4 regions of the Pseudomonas sp. RP-B7 genome follow, and region 2 is predicted to be linked to each of the others. Evidence: predicted binding sites of a transcription regulator. Region 2 holds the regulator's gene; each other region holds the start of a gene.
What was found. The regulator sigma-54, encoded in region 2, starts transcription at its own class of promoters, with help from an activator protein. The targets are predictions, from matches to a motif close to ANTGGCATNNANNTTGCTNT.
Positions count from the first base shown of each region.

Region 1: flgB (flagellar basal body rod protein FlgB) is a predicted target of sigma-54. The motif match lies at 2,436-2,455, and genes of this name have one in related genera.
Region 3: glnA (type I glutamate--ammonia ligase) is a predicted target of sigma-54. The motif match lies at 2,541-2,560, and genes of this name have one in related genera.
Region 4: OPU96_RS03280 (flagellar hook-length control protein FliK) is a predicted target of sigma-54. The motif match lies at 2,444-2,463, and genes of this name have one in related genera.

Region 1 is NZ_JAPFHC010000016.1:118,074-122,298, reverse strand. It holds gene flgA (flagellar basal body P-ring formation chaperone FlgA) at 1-279, opposite strand, end outside; gene OPU96_RS16595 (chemotaxis protein CheV) at 361-1,293, shown strand; gene cheR (protein-glutamate O-methyltransferase CheR) at 1,338-2,165, shown strand; gene flgB (flagellar basal body rod protein FlgB) at 2,498-2,905, shown strand; gene flgC (flagellar basal body rod protein FlgC) at 2,909-3,352, shown strand; gene flgD (flagellar hook assembly protein FlgD) at 3,369-4,091, shown strand; gene flgE (flagellar hook protein FlgE) at 4,125-4,225, shown strand, end outside.
Region 2 is NZ_JAPFHC010000017.1:81,914-86,138, reverse strand. It holds gene lptB (LPS export ABC transporter ATP-binding protein) at 1-687, shown strand, start outside; gene OPU96_RS17020 (RNA polymerase factor sigma-54) at 872-2,365, shown strand; gene hpf (ribosome hibernation-promoting factor, HPF/YfiA family) at 2,441-2,746, shown strand; gene ptsN (PTS IIA-like nitrogen regulatory protein PtsN) at 2,759-3,223, shown strand; gene rapZ (RNase adapter RapZ) at 3,226-4,083, shown strand; gene OPU96_RS17000 (HPr family phosphocarrier protein) at 4,100-4,225, shown strand, end outside.
Region 3 is NZ_JAPFHC010000039.1:4,508-8,732, forward strand. It holds gene typA (translational GTPase TypA) at 1-732, opposite strand, end outside; gene thiI (tRNA uracil 4-sulfurtransferase ThiI) at 872-2,326, opposite strand; gene glnA (type I glutamate--ammonia ligase) at 2,661-4,067, shown strand.
Region 4 is NZ_JAPFHC010000002.1:104,534-108,758, forward strand. It holds gene fliM (flagellar motor switch protein FliM) at 1-341, opposite strand, end outside; gene fliL (flagellar basal body-associated protein FliL) at 351-851, opposite strand; gene OPU96_RS03280 (flagellar hook-length control protein FliK) at 1,072-2,394, opposite strand; gene OPU96_RS03285 (Hpt domain-containing protein) at 2,537-2,884, opposite strand; gene OPU96_RS03290 (ATP-binding SpoIIE family protein phosphatase) at 2,915-4,225, opposite strand, start outside.

The DNA.
Region 1 (4,225 bases), on a different contig from region 2:
GGCTGTCAATTCCTTGTCGCACATTGGCATGCGCAAACGCGGGTCCAATGGGTTGACTTGGATTTCATAACGCCCCGGTGTCTGTGTGGTTGCCAGATAATCTTCTACAGTGAACTCAAGAAACCCCTGAGTGACGCCGATAAGTAGATCAGGCAAGGTGACGTTGTCCGCGCGGGCCGCGCTGTTGAGGCCCAGGGCGAACAATGCCAGCGAGACGCAGAGCAATCTGCTGTACCGTGGTAATTGAAGGCGTCGGGAAACTGTCGTTTTAATATCCATAGCCAATAATTAGCAAAGCTCGTGCCGTTTAGAGTTGGGTGCGCGTCGCACCCTCAAAGGTTTTAGCGTAGGAGTCTGGGCATGGCAGGAGTAATGGATTCAGTAAACCAGCGCACACAGCTGGTAGGGCAGAATCGCCTGGAGTTGTTGCTTTTTCGCCTGGATGGCAAACAGCTATATGGCATCAACGTATTCAAGGTGCGGGAGGTGCTGCAATGTCCCAAGCTGACGATCATGCCCAAGTCCAGCCCGGTGGTGTGTGGCGTCGCCAACATCCGTGGTGCGACCATCCCGATTCTTGACCTGGCCCTCGCCACTGGTTCGTCCGGTTTGCAGGACCGCGAAAGCCCGTTCGTGATCATTACCGAGTACAACACCAAGACCCAGGGGTTCCTGGTGCGCTCGGTGGAGCGCATCGTCAACATGAACTGGGAAGAGATCCATCCACCACCCAAGGGCACCGGCCGCGATCACTACCTCACGGCGGTGACGCGGGTCGATAACCAGTTGGTGGAAATCATCGACGTGGAGAAGATCCTCGCCGAAGTGGCGCCGACCTCGGAATCGATTTCGGTGGGTGTGGTCGACGCTGAAACCGCACACAAGGCAATTTCGCTGCGTGTGCTGACGGTGGACGACTCGTCGGTGGCGCGCAAACAGGTGACCCGTTGCCTGGAAACCATCGGTGTTGAGGTGGTGGCGCTCAATGACGGCCGCCAGGCTCTGGATTACCTGCGCAAGCTGGTGGATGACGGCAAGAAGCCGGAAGAAGAGTTCTTGATGATGATTTCCGACATCGAGATGCCGGAAATGGACGGATACACCCTCACGGCCGAGATCCGCAACGATCCACGCATGCAAAAATTGCATATCATCCTGCATACTTCATTGTCAGGCGTATTCAATCAGGCGATGGTCAAGAAAGTCGGTGCCGATGACTTCCTGGCCAAATTCCGCCCTGATGACCTGGCAAACCGGGTAGTCGACCGGATCAAGGCAGCAGATCACGGCTAGGGGCATTTGCCCCTGGCGGTCACACGATTTAAGAGGCGGTATCATTGTCTACGGGTAATTTGGATTTCGAACAGTTCCGGGTCTTCCTGGAAAAAGCCTGTGGCATATTGCTCGGTGAAAACAAGCAGTACCTGGTATCCAGCCGTCTCAACAAACTGATGGAACAGCAGGGCATCAAATCCCTGGGTGAGTTGGTGCAGCGTATCCAGGGCCAGCCGCGCAGCGGGCTCAAGGAAATGGTGGTCGATGCCATGACCACCAACGAAACCCTGTGGTTTCGTGATACCTACCCGTTTGAAGTGCTCAAGAGCAAAGTGCTTCCGGAGGCCATCAAGGCCAGCCCGGGCCAGCGCTTGCGCATCTGGTCGGCGGCCTGCTCCTCGGGGCAGGAACCGTATTCGATCTCGATGTCCATCGATGAGTTCGAACGGACCAACATGGGCCAGCTCAAGGCCGGTGCGCAGATCGTCGCCACCGACTTGTCCGGCACCATGCTCACCAACTGCAAGACCGGCGAATACGACAGCCTGGCGCTGGGCCGTGGCTTGTCCCAGGAGCGCCTGCAACGTTACTTCGAGCCGAAAGGGGCAGGACGTTGGGCGGTCAAGGCGCCGATCAAGAACCGGGTGGAGTTTCGCTCGTTCAACCTGCTCGACAGCTACGCCAGCCTGGGCAAGTTCGACATGGTGTTCTGCCGCAACGTGCTGATCTACTTCTCGGCCGAAGTGAAGAAAGACATCCTGTTGCGCATCCATGGCACGCTCAAGCGTGGCGGCTATTTGTTCCTTGGTGCTTCCGAGGCGTTGAACGGTCTGCCGGATCACTACCAGATGGTGCAGTGCAGCCCGGGTATCATCTACCAGGCCAAGTAAGCATCAAAAACGTGGGAGCCAGGCTTGTGTGGGAGCTGGCTTGCCTGCGATAGCATCACCTCTGTATCACTGAAGTACCGAGGTGTCTGCATCGCAGGCAAGCCAGCTCCCACACAAACCAGCTCCCACAGTTGTTTTTGCGGCAATCCTCTCAATAGCGGCAAACCCCATTGCCGCTTTACTGGCACCACGCGGAAACCCATTGCCGCTTTTCTGGCATTGCCGCCCGGCAACTTCCCCGCAAAGCCCTGAAACACGGGCCTTCGAAGAATTGGCACACACCTTGCTATAACCCTGTTAACGAAAAGCAGGTCAGCCTAAAGGTTTCCGCCATGAGCATCAGCTTCGATAAAGCGCTCGGTATCCACGAACAAGCCCTGGGCTTCCGCGCCCAGCGTGCCGAAGTCCTGGCCAACAACATTGCCAACGCCGATACCCCGAACTACAAGGCTCGGGACCTGGACTTCTCCGCCGTGCTCGCCGCACAGCAGGACAAGAACAAGAACGGCACCTTCGCTTTGAACATGACCAACAACCGTCATATCGAAGCGCAAGGCCTGAGCAGTGGGGACGAGTCGCTGCTGTATCGCACGCCGATGCAGCCGTCGATCGACCAGAACACCGTCGACGCCCAGCTGGAGCAATCGGCCTACGCCGAGAACTCGGTGAACTTCCAGGCCAGCTTCACCCTGCTCAACAGCAAATTCAAAGGGCTGATGTCAGCCCTGCGTGGAGAGTAAGCCATGTCCCTGTCCAGTGTTTTCAATATTGCCGGTAGTGGCATGAGCGCCCAGACCACGCGTCTGAACACCGTCGCCAGTAACATCGCCAACGCCGAAACCGTGTCGTCGAGCATTGACCAGACCTACCGCGCCCGCCACCCAGTGTTCGCCACCATGTTCCAGGCCGGTCAGAACGGCGGCAGCGACTCGCTGTTCCAGGAGCAGGGTGCCGCAGGTTCCGGCGTGCAGGTGTTGGGCGTGGTCGAAGACCAGAGCAACCTCGAAGCCCGCTACGAACCCAACCACCCTGCCGCGAACGAAAAGGGTTACGTGTACTACCCCAACGTCAACGTGGTCGAGGAAATGGCTGACATGATTTCCGCCAGTCGCTCGTTCCAGACCAACGCGGAAATGATGAACACCGCCAAAACCATGATGCAAAAGGTCCTGACCCTGGGTCAGTGATAAGGGGCGCCGAATAATGGCTATCGTTGATACAACATCAACCAATACAGCGGTGCAGAACCTTTTCAACACGAAGGTCAACACTGCCACCAACAATGTTGCGAGCGCTGCCACCGCTGCCACGGGCAACCAGTCCCTGGGCAAGGATGCATTCCTGCAATTGCTGGTGACTCAGCTGAAGAACCAGAACCCGCTGTCGCCTCAGGACAACGGCGCGTTCGTGGCCCAGCTGGCGCAGTTCAGCAGCCTGGAAGGCATCAACACGCTGAACGACTCGGTGAATGCGATCTCCAGCAACTTCAGCTCGTCGCAAGCGCTGCAGGCTTCGTCGCTGGTGGGGCGTTCGATCATCACCCAGACCGACAAGGCCCTGGTGGATACGAGCAAGAGCATGACCGGTTCGGTCGCGGTGACTTCGGCGGTGGGCAACGTCTCCATCAAGATCACCGACAAAGACGGCAACGTGGTACGCACCATCGACATGGGCGCCCAGAGTGCCGGCACTTCCGACTTTATCTGGGATGGCAAGAACGAAAAGGGCGAGGTTGCTCCAGCGGGCACCTACACCTTCGCGGCCACCACCAAGAACGACAAGGGCGACGCCGTTGCCTTGAGCACTTCGCTGCCAGCCACGGTCACCAGCGTGACCCTGAGCAAGACCGGCGGCGAAATGCTGCTGAACCTGGCGGGCGGCATGGGCAGCGTCAAGCTGTCGCAAATTCAGACTATCGGTACATAGAGCCGGCTAAATACGGCAGAAAGGGAGAGAAGCATGTCTTTTAACATCGGCCTTAGCGGCCTCTATGCGGCCAACAAACAACTGGACGTGACCGGCAACAACATCGCCAACGTCGCGACCACTGGCTTCAAATC
Region 2 (4,225 bases):
AAAAGCCGCCAGGTCGTGCGCGACGTCAGCCTGTCGATCGACAGCGGCCAGATCGTCGGCCTGCTCGGCCCCAACGGCGCCGGCAAGACCACCTGCTTCTACATGATCGTCGGCCTGGTCCAGGCGGATCAGGGTCGCGTCCTGATCGACGACCTGGATGTCAGCCACCAGCCAATGCACGGTCGTGCACGGGCCGGTATCGGCTATCTTCCGCAAGAAGCGTCGATCTTCCGCAAACTGTCGGTGGCCGACAACATCATGGCGATCCTCGAGACCCGCAAGGAACTCGACCGTGATGGCCGTCGCAAGGAGCTGGAAAGCCTGCTGCAGGAATTCCACATCAACCACATTCGCGACAACCTCGGCATGAGCCTGTCCGGCGGCGAGCGTCGTCGCGTGGAAATCGCCCGCGCCCTGGCCACTGCGCCGAAATTCATCCTGCTGGACGAACCGTTTGCCGGCGTCGACCCGATCTCGGTCGGCGACATCAAACAAATCATCCACCACCTGAAAGCCAAGGGCATCGGTGTATTGATCACCGACCACAACGTGCGTGAAACCCTCGACATCTGCGAAACCGCATATATCGTCAACGATGGCCAGCTGATTGCCGAAGGCGACGCCGCCACGATCCTGGCCAACGAATTGGTGAAGGAAGTCTACCTGGGTCACGAGTTCCGCCTGTAAACACCGTGGTGTCACGGCCGCTGCCAAGATGCGCGGGAGTCAATGAAAACCTCCGGATTTTTATTGTTACCGTGCTCTAGGCAAAGCCCCCGACATCAGGCATATAATTTGCTTATGTTTGGCGCTCACGCGCCCTGTCGTGGATGGCGCATTGCGCCGGCGAATAAGGTGTTAAGCCCCTGCCATGAAACCATCGCTAGTCCTGAGAATGGGCCAGCAGCTGACGATGACACCGCAGCTGCAACAGGCCATCCGCCTGCTCCAATTGTCGACCCTGGACCTGCAACAGGAAATCCAGGAGGCCCTGGAGTCCAACCCGATGCTCGAACGCCAGGAAGAAGGCGACGACTTCGATAACGCAGACCCGCTGGCCGACAACATCGAGCAAAAACCCAATTCCGACGTGCAGGAACCTTCCTATCAGGAAACCGCCCCAACGGTGGATAACCTGGAAGAAGGTGAATGGAACGAACGCATTCCTAACGAACTTCCCGTGGATACCGCCTGGGAAGACGTCTACCAGACCAGCGCCAGCAGCCTGCCCAGCAACGATGATGATGAGTGGGACTTCACCACCCGCACCTCCGCCGGTGAAAGCCTGCAGAGCCATCTGTTGTGGCAATTGAACCTCGCGCCGATGTCGGACACCGATCGCCTGATCGCTGTGACCCTGATCGACTGCATCAACAACCAGGGCTACCTGGACGAGACGCTTGAGGAGATCCTCGAAGCGTTCGACCCGGAACTGGACATCGAACTGGACGAGATCGAAGCCGTCCTGCACCGCATCCAACAGTTCGAACCCGCCGGCATCGGCGCCCGCACCCTCAGCGAATGCCTGTTGCTGCAATTGCGCCAACTGCCTGCCAAGACGCCTTGGCTCGTTGAAGCCCAGCGCTTGGTGACCGACTACATCGACTTGCTGGGTAGCCGCGACTACAGCCAGTTGATGCGCCGCATGAAACTCAAGGAAGACGACCTGCGCCAGGTGATCGAGCTGGTACAGAGCCTCAATCCGCGCCCGGGCTCGCAGATCGAGTCCAGCGAAGCCGAATACGTGGTGCCTGACGTCATCGTGCGCAAGGACAACGAACGCTGGCTGGTGGAGTTGAACCAGGAGTCGGTGCCACGCCTGCGGGTCAACCCGCAATACGCCGGCTTTGTACGCCGCGCCGATACCAGCGCCGACAACACCTTCATGCGCAACCAGTTGCAGGAGGCCCGCTGGTTCATCAAGAGCCTGCAAAGCCGCAACGAAACTCTGATGAAAGTCGCCACCCAGATCGTCGAGCACCAGCGCGGCTTCCTGGAATACGGCGACGAAGCGATGAAACCGTTGGTGCTGCATGACATCGCCGAAGCAGTCGGCATGCACGAATCGACGATTTCACGGGTGACCACGCAGAAATTCATGCATACCCCACGGGGTATTTATGAGCTGAAATACTTTTTCTCCAGCCACGTCAGCACCTCCGAAGGCGGCGAATGCTCGTCCACGGCGATCCGCGCGATCATCAAAAAACTGGTTGCCGCGGAAAATCAGAAAAAGCCATTGAGTGACAGTAAGATCGCTGGTTTACTGGAGGCACAAGGCATTCAGGTCGCCCGTCGAACCGTCGCCAAGTACCGCGAGTCCCTCGGGATCGCGCCTTCCAGCGAGCGTAAGCGTTTGATGTGACGGGCGGGCCATAGCGTTCCAGTGGTGGGTATTCCTGCCCACCGCTTTATGCACTGGCAACGAAGGAGAAGCTGTATGCAAGTCAACATCAGTGGACACCAACTGGAAGTGACCGAACCGCTGCGCGCCTATATCGGCGAAAAACTCAAAAGAATTGAGGGGCATTTCGACAAGATCACCAACGTGCAAGTCATCATGACTGTCGAAAAGCTGAAGCAGAAAATCGAAGCCACCTTGCGTATACCCGGCGGGGAAGTAGTCGCTAATGCCGAGCATTCAGATATGTATGCCGCCATTGACGACCTGACCGACAAGCTGGATCGCCAAATCAAAAAGCATAAGGAAAAGCAGCAGAGCCTCCTCCAGGGCACAGGCCGCTAACACTCCCCACCCATGATTCGACTTGAAACCATCCTGACCCCCGGCCGTTCCCTCGTGAACGCGCCGGGTGGCAGTAAAAAGAAAGCCCTTGAGCAAATTGCCAACCTGATCAGCCGCGAAGTGCCTGACCTGGAGATGCAAGATGTCTACGAGGCTCTGATTGCCCGTGAAAAACTCGGCTCCACCGGTTTTGGCAACGGCATCGCCATTCCCCACTGCCGCCTCAAAAGTTGTGAGGCACCTGTCAGCGCCCTGCTGCACCTGGACGCTCCCATCGATTTCGACGCCATCGACGGCGCCCCGGTCGACCTGCTGTTTGTTCTGCTGGTCCCGCAAGCCGCCACCGATGCGCACCTGGAACTGCTCCGGCAGATCGCCAGCATGCTCGACCGCAAGGAAGTACGCGACAAACTGCGCAGTGCCAGCAGCAATGAGGCGCTGTATCAGGTAGTCCTGGATGAACAGAACGGGCAGTAATCATGCGTTTGATCATCGTCAGCGGCCGTTCCGGCTCGGGTAAAAGCACCGCCCTCAACGTACTTGAGGACAGTGGCTTCTACTGCATCGACAACCTGCCCGCCGGCCTGCTGCCAGAGCTCGCGGAACGCGCGTTGATCCACACCGAGCTGGCGCAACCGCTGGTGGCCGTATCGATCGATGCCCGCAACCTGCCCAGCCACCTTGAGCGGTTCCCGCAACTGCTCGAGGAAGTTCGCGCCAAGCACATTCATTGCGATGTGCTGTACCTGGACGCCGACGAAGAGACCCTGCTAAAGCGCTTCTCTGAAACCCGTCGACGCCACCCCCTCAGCAGCCCCCATCGCTCCCTGGCAGAAGCCATCGAGGACGAAACCAAGTTGCTGGGGCCGATCATTGACCTCGCCGACCTCAAGATCAACACCACCGGGCTCAACCTGTACCAGTTGCGTGATGCCATCAAGCTGCGTCTGCTGAACCAGCCCGAGCCGGGTACGGCATTCCTCGTCGAGTCGTTTGGCTTCAAGCGCGGCATGCCGGTGGACGCCGACCTGGTGTTCGATGTGCGCTGCCTGCCCAACCCTTATTGGAAACCGGAACTGCGTGATCAGTCCGGGCTGGACCAACCTGTGGCTGAATACCTGGCGGCGCAACCGGATGTCGAGGAGATGTTCCAGGACATTTCCAGCTACCTGCTCAAATGGCTGCCGCGCTTCGCTGCAAGCAATCGGGCGTATGTCACCATTGCCATTGGCTGCACCGGCGGCCACCACCGCTCGGTCTACCTGACCGAACGCCTGGGCCAACTGCTGCAACAAACCCTCAAGAACGTCCAGGTTCGCCACCGCGACCTTAGCTGAAAGGAACACCCCCGCGATGCCTGCTCTGGAAATTGAAATCATCAACAAGTTGGGGCTGCATGCCCGGGCTTCCGCGAAGTTCGTCGGCGTTGCCGGGCAGTTCCCCTGCCAGATCCGCGCGGGGCGTACGCCAGAGTCCATG
Region 3 (4,225 bases), on a different contig from region 2:
GCCGTCAGCGCCGATAGCAACAACCGGGGTGTTCGGCTTGACGCTACCACGAGCGATACGGCCAACGCCGATAACACCCAGGAAGCTGTTGTAGTCCAGTGCCGAGATTTGCATCTGGAACGGGCCGTCACGGTCAACTTTTGGCGCCGGTACGTTGTCGACGATCGACTGGTACAGCGGGGTCATGTCTTCAGCCATGTCGTTGTGGTCCAGACCGGCAATGCCGTTCAGGGCCGAGGCGTAGACGACTTTGAAGTCCAGCTGTTCTTCGGTGGCACCCAGGTTGTCGAACAGGTCGAAGATCTGGTCCAGAACCCAGTCCGGACGCGCGCCTGGACGGTCAACCTTGTTGATGCACACGATCGGACGCAGGCCGGCTTCGAAAGCCTTCTTGGTCACGAAACGGGTTTGCGGCATAGGGCCGTCCTGGGCATCAACCAGCAGCAGAACGGAGTCAACCATCGACATTACGCGTTCAACTTCGCCGCCGAAGTCGGCGTGGCCCGGGGTATCCACGATGTTGATGTGGTAGCCGTTCCAGTTGATGGCGGTGTTTTTCGCCAGGATGGTAATACCGCGCTCTTTTTCCTGGTCGTTGGAGTCCATCACGCGCTCGTCATTGAGCTCGTTGCGCTCCAGGGTGCCGGACTGACGCAGGAGTTTGTCTACCAGGGTGGTTTTACCATGGTCAACGTGAGCAATGATGGCGATGTTACGTAGATTTTCGATCACTTGTGTATCTCGATCAGAGGATTCGGTGTGCTGACAGGTCGTGGCAGCGATTAACAGTAGAGTCAGGCCTTGCCGTTACAGCTTGACGGCAGAGTCGGGGGGCCGGTGACGCAGGCCACAGGCAAACAGCCCCGGGCTCTTAGCTCGGTCGATAAACGCGCACATTGGCATGCCCCTCACTGAGCAAATGGTGGGCATGCAGGCGACTCATCACGCCTTTGTCGCAATACAGCAGGTACTGACGGCTGTTATCCAGTTCCTTGAAACGCGCGTTCAATGCATAAAACGGCAGCGTTTGTACGTCGATGCCAGGAATCTCCAGCGGCTCATCTTCAGCGGCATCCGGGTGACGGATGTCGATGACGATCTGGCCGGCCAGGGCTTCGCTGACTTCTTCGATCTTCACGTCCTGGCCCAGTTCGTCGATGACACGATCGATAGGGACCAGCTTGGCGTTCTCGAGCGCACGCTCCAGAACCGCCATGTCGAACTGTTGTTCTTCGTACTCCACGCGGTTGCGCTTGGCGTGGGTCTTGGGGTTCACCGAGATGACCCCGCAATATTCAGGCATGTGCTTGGCAAAATCCGCCGTGCCGATTTCTTCGGCCAGGTCGATGATGTCCTGCTTGTGACTGGCGATCAGCGGGCGCAAGACCAGCTTTTCGGTGACGCAATCGATCAGCGACAGGTTCGGCAGCGTTTGGCTGGACACCTGGGAGATTGCTTCACCCGTCACCAGGGCGTCGATCTGCAACTGATCGGCGATCCGGGACGCAGCGCGCAACATCATACGCTTCAATACCACGCCCATATGACTGTTATCGACTTTGCCGAGAATTTCGCCCAGCACTTCTTCGAACGGTACGCTTACAAATAGCACGCGTTGGGAGCTGCCGTACTTCTTCCAGATAAAGTGCGCAACTTCCATCACGCCCAATTCGTGTGCACGCCCGCCCAGGTTAAAGAAGCAGAAATGGCTCATAAGGCCGCGGCGCATGATCTGGTAGGCGGCAACCGTGGAATCGAAACCGCCGGACATCAGGACCAGGGTCTGTTCCAGGGCGCCCAGCGGGTAACCGCCGATGCTGTTGTGCTGGCTGTGGATGACAAACAACCGTTGGTCGCGAATTTCCATGCGCACTTCAATTTGCGGCGCTTTCAGGGAAATTCCGGCAGCGCCGCACTCGCGACGCAGCTTGCTGCCGACATATTTCTCGACATCCATGGAGCTGAAGGTGTGCTTGCCGGCGCGCTTGCAACGCACCGAAAAGATCTTGCCTTCAAGCTCGCTGCCGTAGTGCTGCTTGCACTTCTCGGTGATGTCGTCGAAGTCGCCCAGCGGGTACTCATCCACCTGCAGGAAATGCGCGATGCCCGGCATGCAGCTCAGGCGTTCGGTCATGTCCTTCAAGGCTTTGGCGTCGGTAATGCGGGTTTCCAGCTCGAGATTGTCCCACACGCCGTTCACCACCACAGCCGGGTCCAGGTCACGGAGCACGGCACGGATGTTCTTGGCCAATTGACGGATGAAACGCGTCCGTACCGGTCGGCTTTTGATGGTGATCTCGGGGAAGACTTTAACGATTAATTTCATGGAAACAGCGCGCGCCGGGCCTGCTGAAAAAGGGGGGCGCGGATTATAGCGGAAATCGCTCAAGGTTTAACCAGTTAATATGCATCGGACTGCAAGCGCACTAAAGCAGTGCATTTTCCAGTGCGTGCGCTACATTGCGGTGCGCCATTTTCGGGCTTTTGTCGCAATGCACCTTTATAGGGGCGTTTTTGGACCAGAAAACCCATGTTGGCGCACTGGCATGCAATTTGCTCTCTTGTGAGGCAGGTTGCCATGGCGGACTATCCGCGCCGGCATCACCCACATTCTAAGGGCTAACTCCACTACCCCAGCCCGAAGCCACCCGGAGGACACTATGTCGAAGTCGGTTCAACTCATCAAAGATCATGACGTTAAATGGATTGATCTGCGCTTCACGGACACCAAAGGCACTCAGCACCACGTGACCATGCCGGCTCGCGACGCGCTGGAAGACGACTTCTTCGAAGTTGGCAAGATGTTCGACGGTTCCTCCATCGCTGGCTGGAAAGGCATCGAAGCCTCCGACATGATCCTGCTGCCGGACGACGACTCTGCCGTACTGGACCCGTTCACCGAAGAGCCGACCCTGATCCTGGTCTGCGACATCATCGAACCTTCGACCATGCAAGGCTACGATCGCGACCCGCGCGCCATCGCCCACCGCGCCGAGGAATACCTGAAGACCACCGGTATCGGTGACACCGTCTTCTGCGGTCCTGAGCCTGAGTTCTTCATCTTCGACGAAGTGAAGTTCAAGTCCGACATCTCCGGCTCCATGTTCAAAATCTTCTCCGAGCAAGGCTCGTGGATGTCCGACCAAGACATCGAAGGCGGCAACAAAGGCCACCGTCCAGGTATCAAAGGCGGCTACTTCCCGGTTCCTCCGTTCGACCACGACCACGAAATCCGTACCTCCATGTGCAACGCACTGGAAGAAATGGGCCAGGTCGTTGAAGTTCACCACCACGAAGTGGCAACTGCCGGCCAGAACGAAATCGGCGTCAAGTTCAACACCCTGGTGAAGAAAGCTGACGAAGTTCAAACCCTGAAATACGTTGTACACAACGTTGCCGATGCATACGGCCGCACCGCGACCTTCATGCCTAAGCCTCTGTACGGCGATAACGGTTCGGGTATGCACGTTCACATGTCCATCGCTAAAGATGGCAAGAACACCTTCGCTGGCGAAGGTTATGCCGGCCTGTCGGAAATTGCCCTGTTCTTCATCGGCGGTATCATCAAGCACGGTAAGGCCCTGAACGGCTTCACCAACCCGGCGACCAACTCCTACAAGCGTCTGGTTCCAGGCTTCGAAGCACCGGTAATGCTGGCCTACTCGGCGCGCAACCGTTCCGCTTCGATCCGTATTCCTTACGTCAACAGCCCACGCGGCCGTCGTATCGAAGCACGTTTCCCGGACCCGGCTGCCAACCCATACCTGGCTTTCGCAGCCCTGCTGATGGCTGGCCTGGACGGTATCCAGAACAAGATCCACCCTGGCGACGCCGCCGACAAAAACTTGTACGACCTGCCGCCTGAAGAGGCCAAAGAGATCCCACAAGTGTGCGGTAGCCTGAAAGAAGCCCTGGAAGAGCTGGACAAGGGCCGTGCGTTCCTGACCAAAGGCGGCGTGTTCAGCGACGACTTTATCGATGCCTACATCGCCCTGAAAAGCGAAGAAGAAATCAAGGTTCGCACCTTCGTACACCCACTGGAATACGAGCTGTACTACAGCTGCTGATCCGGTAGCGCTGCTTAAAGTAGCGTGATGAAAAAGACCTCCTTCGGGAGGTCTTTTTTTGCCCCGGATTCAGTCGCCCGGGGTATCGCGGCCGAGCATCTGCACGCCCGGCGCACTCGGTTGGTGGATGCCCGGACGGCATCGTGAGCCTTGCCTTC
Region 4 (4,225 bases), on a different contig from region 2:
GCGGTGCCGCGCAGCGGTTTGATCTTGACCAGGTTGAGGCTGGTGGGCACGTACAGCGAGTGCACGTATTCACCGAACTTCATCACCTGCACGCCACCGACCGCCACGTCCGCCGAGCGGCGCAGCATGTTGAACATGCTGATGCGGGTGTAACGGGCGAAACGTTCGTTGATCATCTCCAGGGTCGGCATACGTCCACGGACGATGCGATCCTGGCTGGTCAGGTCATAACTTTTGACGCTGCCGGGTTCGGCAGCCATTTCGGTCTGCACCAGACCATCGTCGACGCCATGCAACAGCGCGTCGATTTCATCCTGGGACAGCAGGTCTTGCACGGCCATGTCGTGATCCTACTGCAATACGAAGTTAGTGAAGAGCGCCTGCTCGATCACGACTTTGCCGAGCTCTTTCTGGGCCACTTCCTGCACGCTGGCAGTGACCTTCTGGCGCAGCATTTCCTGGCCGACCGGGGTGGCCAGGGCATCGAAGCTCTGCCCGGAGAACAGCATCACCAGGTTGTTGCGGATCACCGGCATGTGCACCTTGAGGGCTTCCAGGTCAGCCTGGTTGCGCGCGAGCAAGGTGATGCTCACTTGCAGGTAGCGCTGGCGGCCGTTCTGATTGAAGTTGGCGACAAAGGCCGGGAGCATCGGCTCGAAGATTGCCGGTTGCTTGACGTTGCTGGCGGTTTCGGCCGCAGGCGCCGGTTTGCTCGCGCTGCTGTGCATGATGTACCAAGTGCCACCCACCGAGGCGCCAATGGCCAGGATCAGGCCCACGACAATCATCAGGATAAGCTTGAGCTTGCCTTTGCCTGCGGGTGGTTTTGCTGCGTCGTCGCTCTTCGCCATGCCAATAATCCGTCACTATTCGGGGATTCATAGATCTACGGAAAGGCAAGAGCAAGTGTTATGCCAGAGTTGTCTGGTAATTGGGCAGAGCCAGCACCACCAATCAAATGTGGGAGCGGGCTTGCTCGCGAATGCGGTGTGTCAGTGACAGATGTATTGACTGACACACCGCATTCGCGAGCAAGCCCGCTCCCACATTTTGTCCCGCGACAGGTTCAGGTCAGGCGTAGTAGTCGACGGCGCTGGAGCCGATGACGTTGGAGATCACAGGCGTCACTGCTTCAGCCACTTCGGCATGGGCAGTGCTGTCGCCACTGTCACCACGTCCGCTGCTGCTGATACCCCGCGCCTGATTCTGCTGTTGCTGCTGCTCCTGGCCACGGGACTGGTCCGACACGTTCACATCCACCTGCCCCATGCCCTGCTGGGCAAACATCTCACGCAAGCGCCCGGATTGGCTTTCCAGCGCCTCGCGCACCACCGCATGGCCGCTCATGAAGCTGACCTGGGCTTGCTGGTCCGCCGTCATATTGACTTTGATGTCCAGGCGCCCGAGTTCGGCCGGTTGCAGTTGGATCTCCGCCGACTTGAGGTTGGCGCTGGACAGGTACATCACGCGGTTGACCACTTCCTCGGTCCAGCCGCTCTGGTGCATGGCCAGCGGTGCGTTGGTCACCGGCGGCAGGGCGTTTGCGGTTTTCGGCGTGGCGGCCTGGGTCAAGGCAGCCAGACGATTGGCGAAGTCATCGACGCGGGTGTCGCTGCTGGCGCCCTTGAGGTCTTTGAGGCCGTCTTCGATCAGCCCGCCGAAGGCTTTGTCACCACCCTGGTCAGTGCTGTCCTTGGCGGCTTGCTGGTCGACCATACTGGCCAGGCCGGCACTGAAATTCTGGGCGGCGGTCGGCTGGTCCAGGTCCGGCGGCGGTGCGCTTTTCTGGGGGGCCTGGCTACTGGCCGAGACGTGACCGCCCTGCTCCATCGCCAGGCGCACGGCCGGCATTGCGTCGAGAGGGTCGCTGGCGGGGTCGAACGCTGGTGCCTTGACCTCATCGGTCACGGCAAGCGGTGCTGCGGCCACGGGCTGAGCCTTTTCATCAACCACAGGCGCGACGGTTGCCGGAGCCACCGGCACTGGCACTGGCACGGCGACTGGCGTGACCGTCGCCACCAACGCCGGGTCTACGACCGGGTCAACCACCGGCTGTTGCACCAGGCTTGGGTCGGCGGGCTTGTCGTCATCACTCTTGCTGGCGCTGTCATCAGCCTTGGCCGGCGGGTTGGCAGGCAAAGGATTGCCGCTATCGGCAACTGCCGGTGTGCTGGCGGCAGGCTTGGCGCTGCTGTCGGCAGGCTTGTCACGGCTGGTTTTCGACGGGGTATCGTCGGCCTTTGCCACAGGTTTGGAACCCTGATTGGCGAACACCTGAGCAAAGCCGGCGCCCTTGTCACGCGGCTCCGCAGCCGCTGCCGGCGGGTTGGCGGCAGGCGCTTGAGGCTTGGCCGCAGGGGCAGCCTGAAGAAGCGAATTAGGGGCGACTGGCATAGGTAAAGGTCTCCACTGCATGAGGGTCGGGGATGCAGTATCTGGAGGTAGAGCAAGAGTCGGGCCAGGTTGCCGAGCGCAGCTGAAAAATGTGGGAGAGGGCCCGTTCCCACATTTGGATCTTCAAATCTCTATCAGCACATCAGAGCTGGAAGCGCTGGCGCTCCGATTCGTACAGCGGCCGCACCAAGGCAAACTCATGATCAATCTGATCCACCAGAACCCCCAGGTCAGCGCCAGGCGCTTGCGCAGACTCAGCCTCCAGCCGCTGGCACAACTGCGCCAGCCGCACCGCACCGAGGTTGCCGCTGCTGCCCTTGAAGCTATGGGCGATACGCCCCAGCGCCTTGGCGTCATCGCGCGCCTTGCGCAAGGCTTCGACGCGTTTTTGCGAATCATCGAGGAAGGTATCCAACAGCCTGGGGTACTCGCCCTCCATGACTTCCTGCAAACCCGACAGCACGTCGGGGTCCAGATGAATCTCAGCCACTTGTTCGCTCCTTGATCAAGAATCGGCGGATTATGCCTGAGCCGGCCATGAAAACTCCACGCAGACACTGCGCCCACCATCGGACCAGCGCACATCGCCGCTCAATTGACGGACCAGATTCAAGCCGCGACCGGACAGCCGATCAACGTCCAGGGGCCGCGCCAACACTTGATCCACGTCAAACCCGGCGCCGCTGTCTTCGATGCGCAAGGACAGCTGCCCGCCGCTCAGCGTCGGCACCACCTGCACATGCACGCGCACATAGCCACTACTGAGCTGCGCCAGCCGCTCGTTGCGCTGGCGGTAGTAGTCGGCAAAACCGTGCACGTCGCGCTTGAGCCGCGAGTCCAGGCCCAGCACGCCATGCTCCAGGGCGTTGGAATACAACTCGGCCATCACGCTGTACAGCGCCCCGCTCTGCTCGCGCAGGCCATGGACCTCCAGCAGCAACTGCAACAGGTAGGGCAAGGGGTTGTAACGCTTGAGGGTTTCAGCGCGGAACTCGAAACTCACCGACCAATCCAGCGGGCACGACTGGCCGCTATCGGTATACAGCGGCCCCGTCGCACGCAGGGATGGCCCATCTTGCAGGGTGATTTCCACCATGCTCACATCGTCGCGCGCCTCACCGCGAAACGCGGCCAAGGCCTGCTCGATCTCTTCAAACAGCCGGTCGGGCTCGCGATTGGCGGCGAATACCTGATGTAAACGTTCGACACCAAACAGCTGATCAGCGGTATCAGCCGTGTCGAGTACGCCGTCGGAGAGCAAAAACACCCGGTCACCCAGGGCCATCGGCCAGACTTCGGTGCTGTCGTCAAACGCCTCGGCCGACAACACGCCCAACGGCAAATGCCGTGGCTCCAGCGCCGTACGCTTGCCGCTGGCGACTTCATGTACATAACCTTCGGGCATGCCGCCGTTCCACACCTCCACCACACGCCGCTGGGTGCTCAGGCACAACAGGGTGGCGCAACAGAACATGTCCACGGGCAGGATGCGCTTAAGCTTGACGTTCATCTCCCGCAGGATCTGCGCCAAGCCGTAGCCCTTGGCGGTCATGCCGTAGAACACCTCCGCCAGGGGCATGGCGCCGACCGCCGCCGGCAGGCCGTGGCCGGTAAAGTCGCCGAGCAGCACATGCATATCGCCCGACGGCGTATACGCGGCCAGCAGCAGGTCACCGTTGAACAACGCATAGGGCGATTGCAGGTAGCGGATATTCGGCGCGGCGTTGATACAGCCCGAATGCGCGACTTTGTCGAACACCGCCTTGGCCACCCGCTGCTCGTGCACCAGGTAGTCGTGGTGCCTGGAGATCAGGTCGCGTTGCTGCAGCAC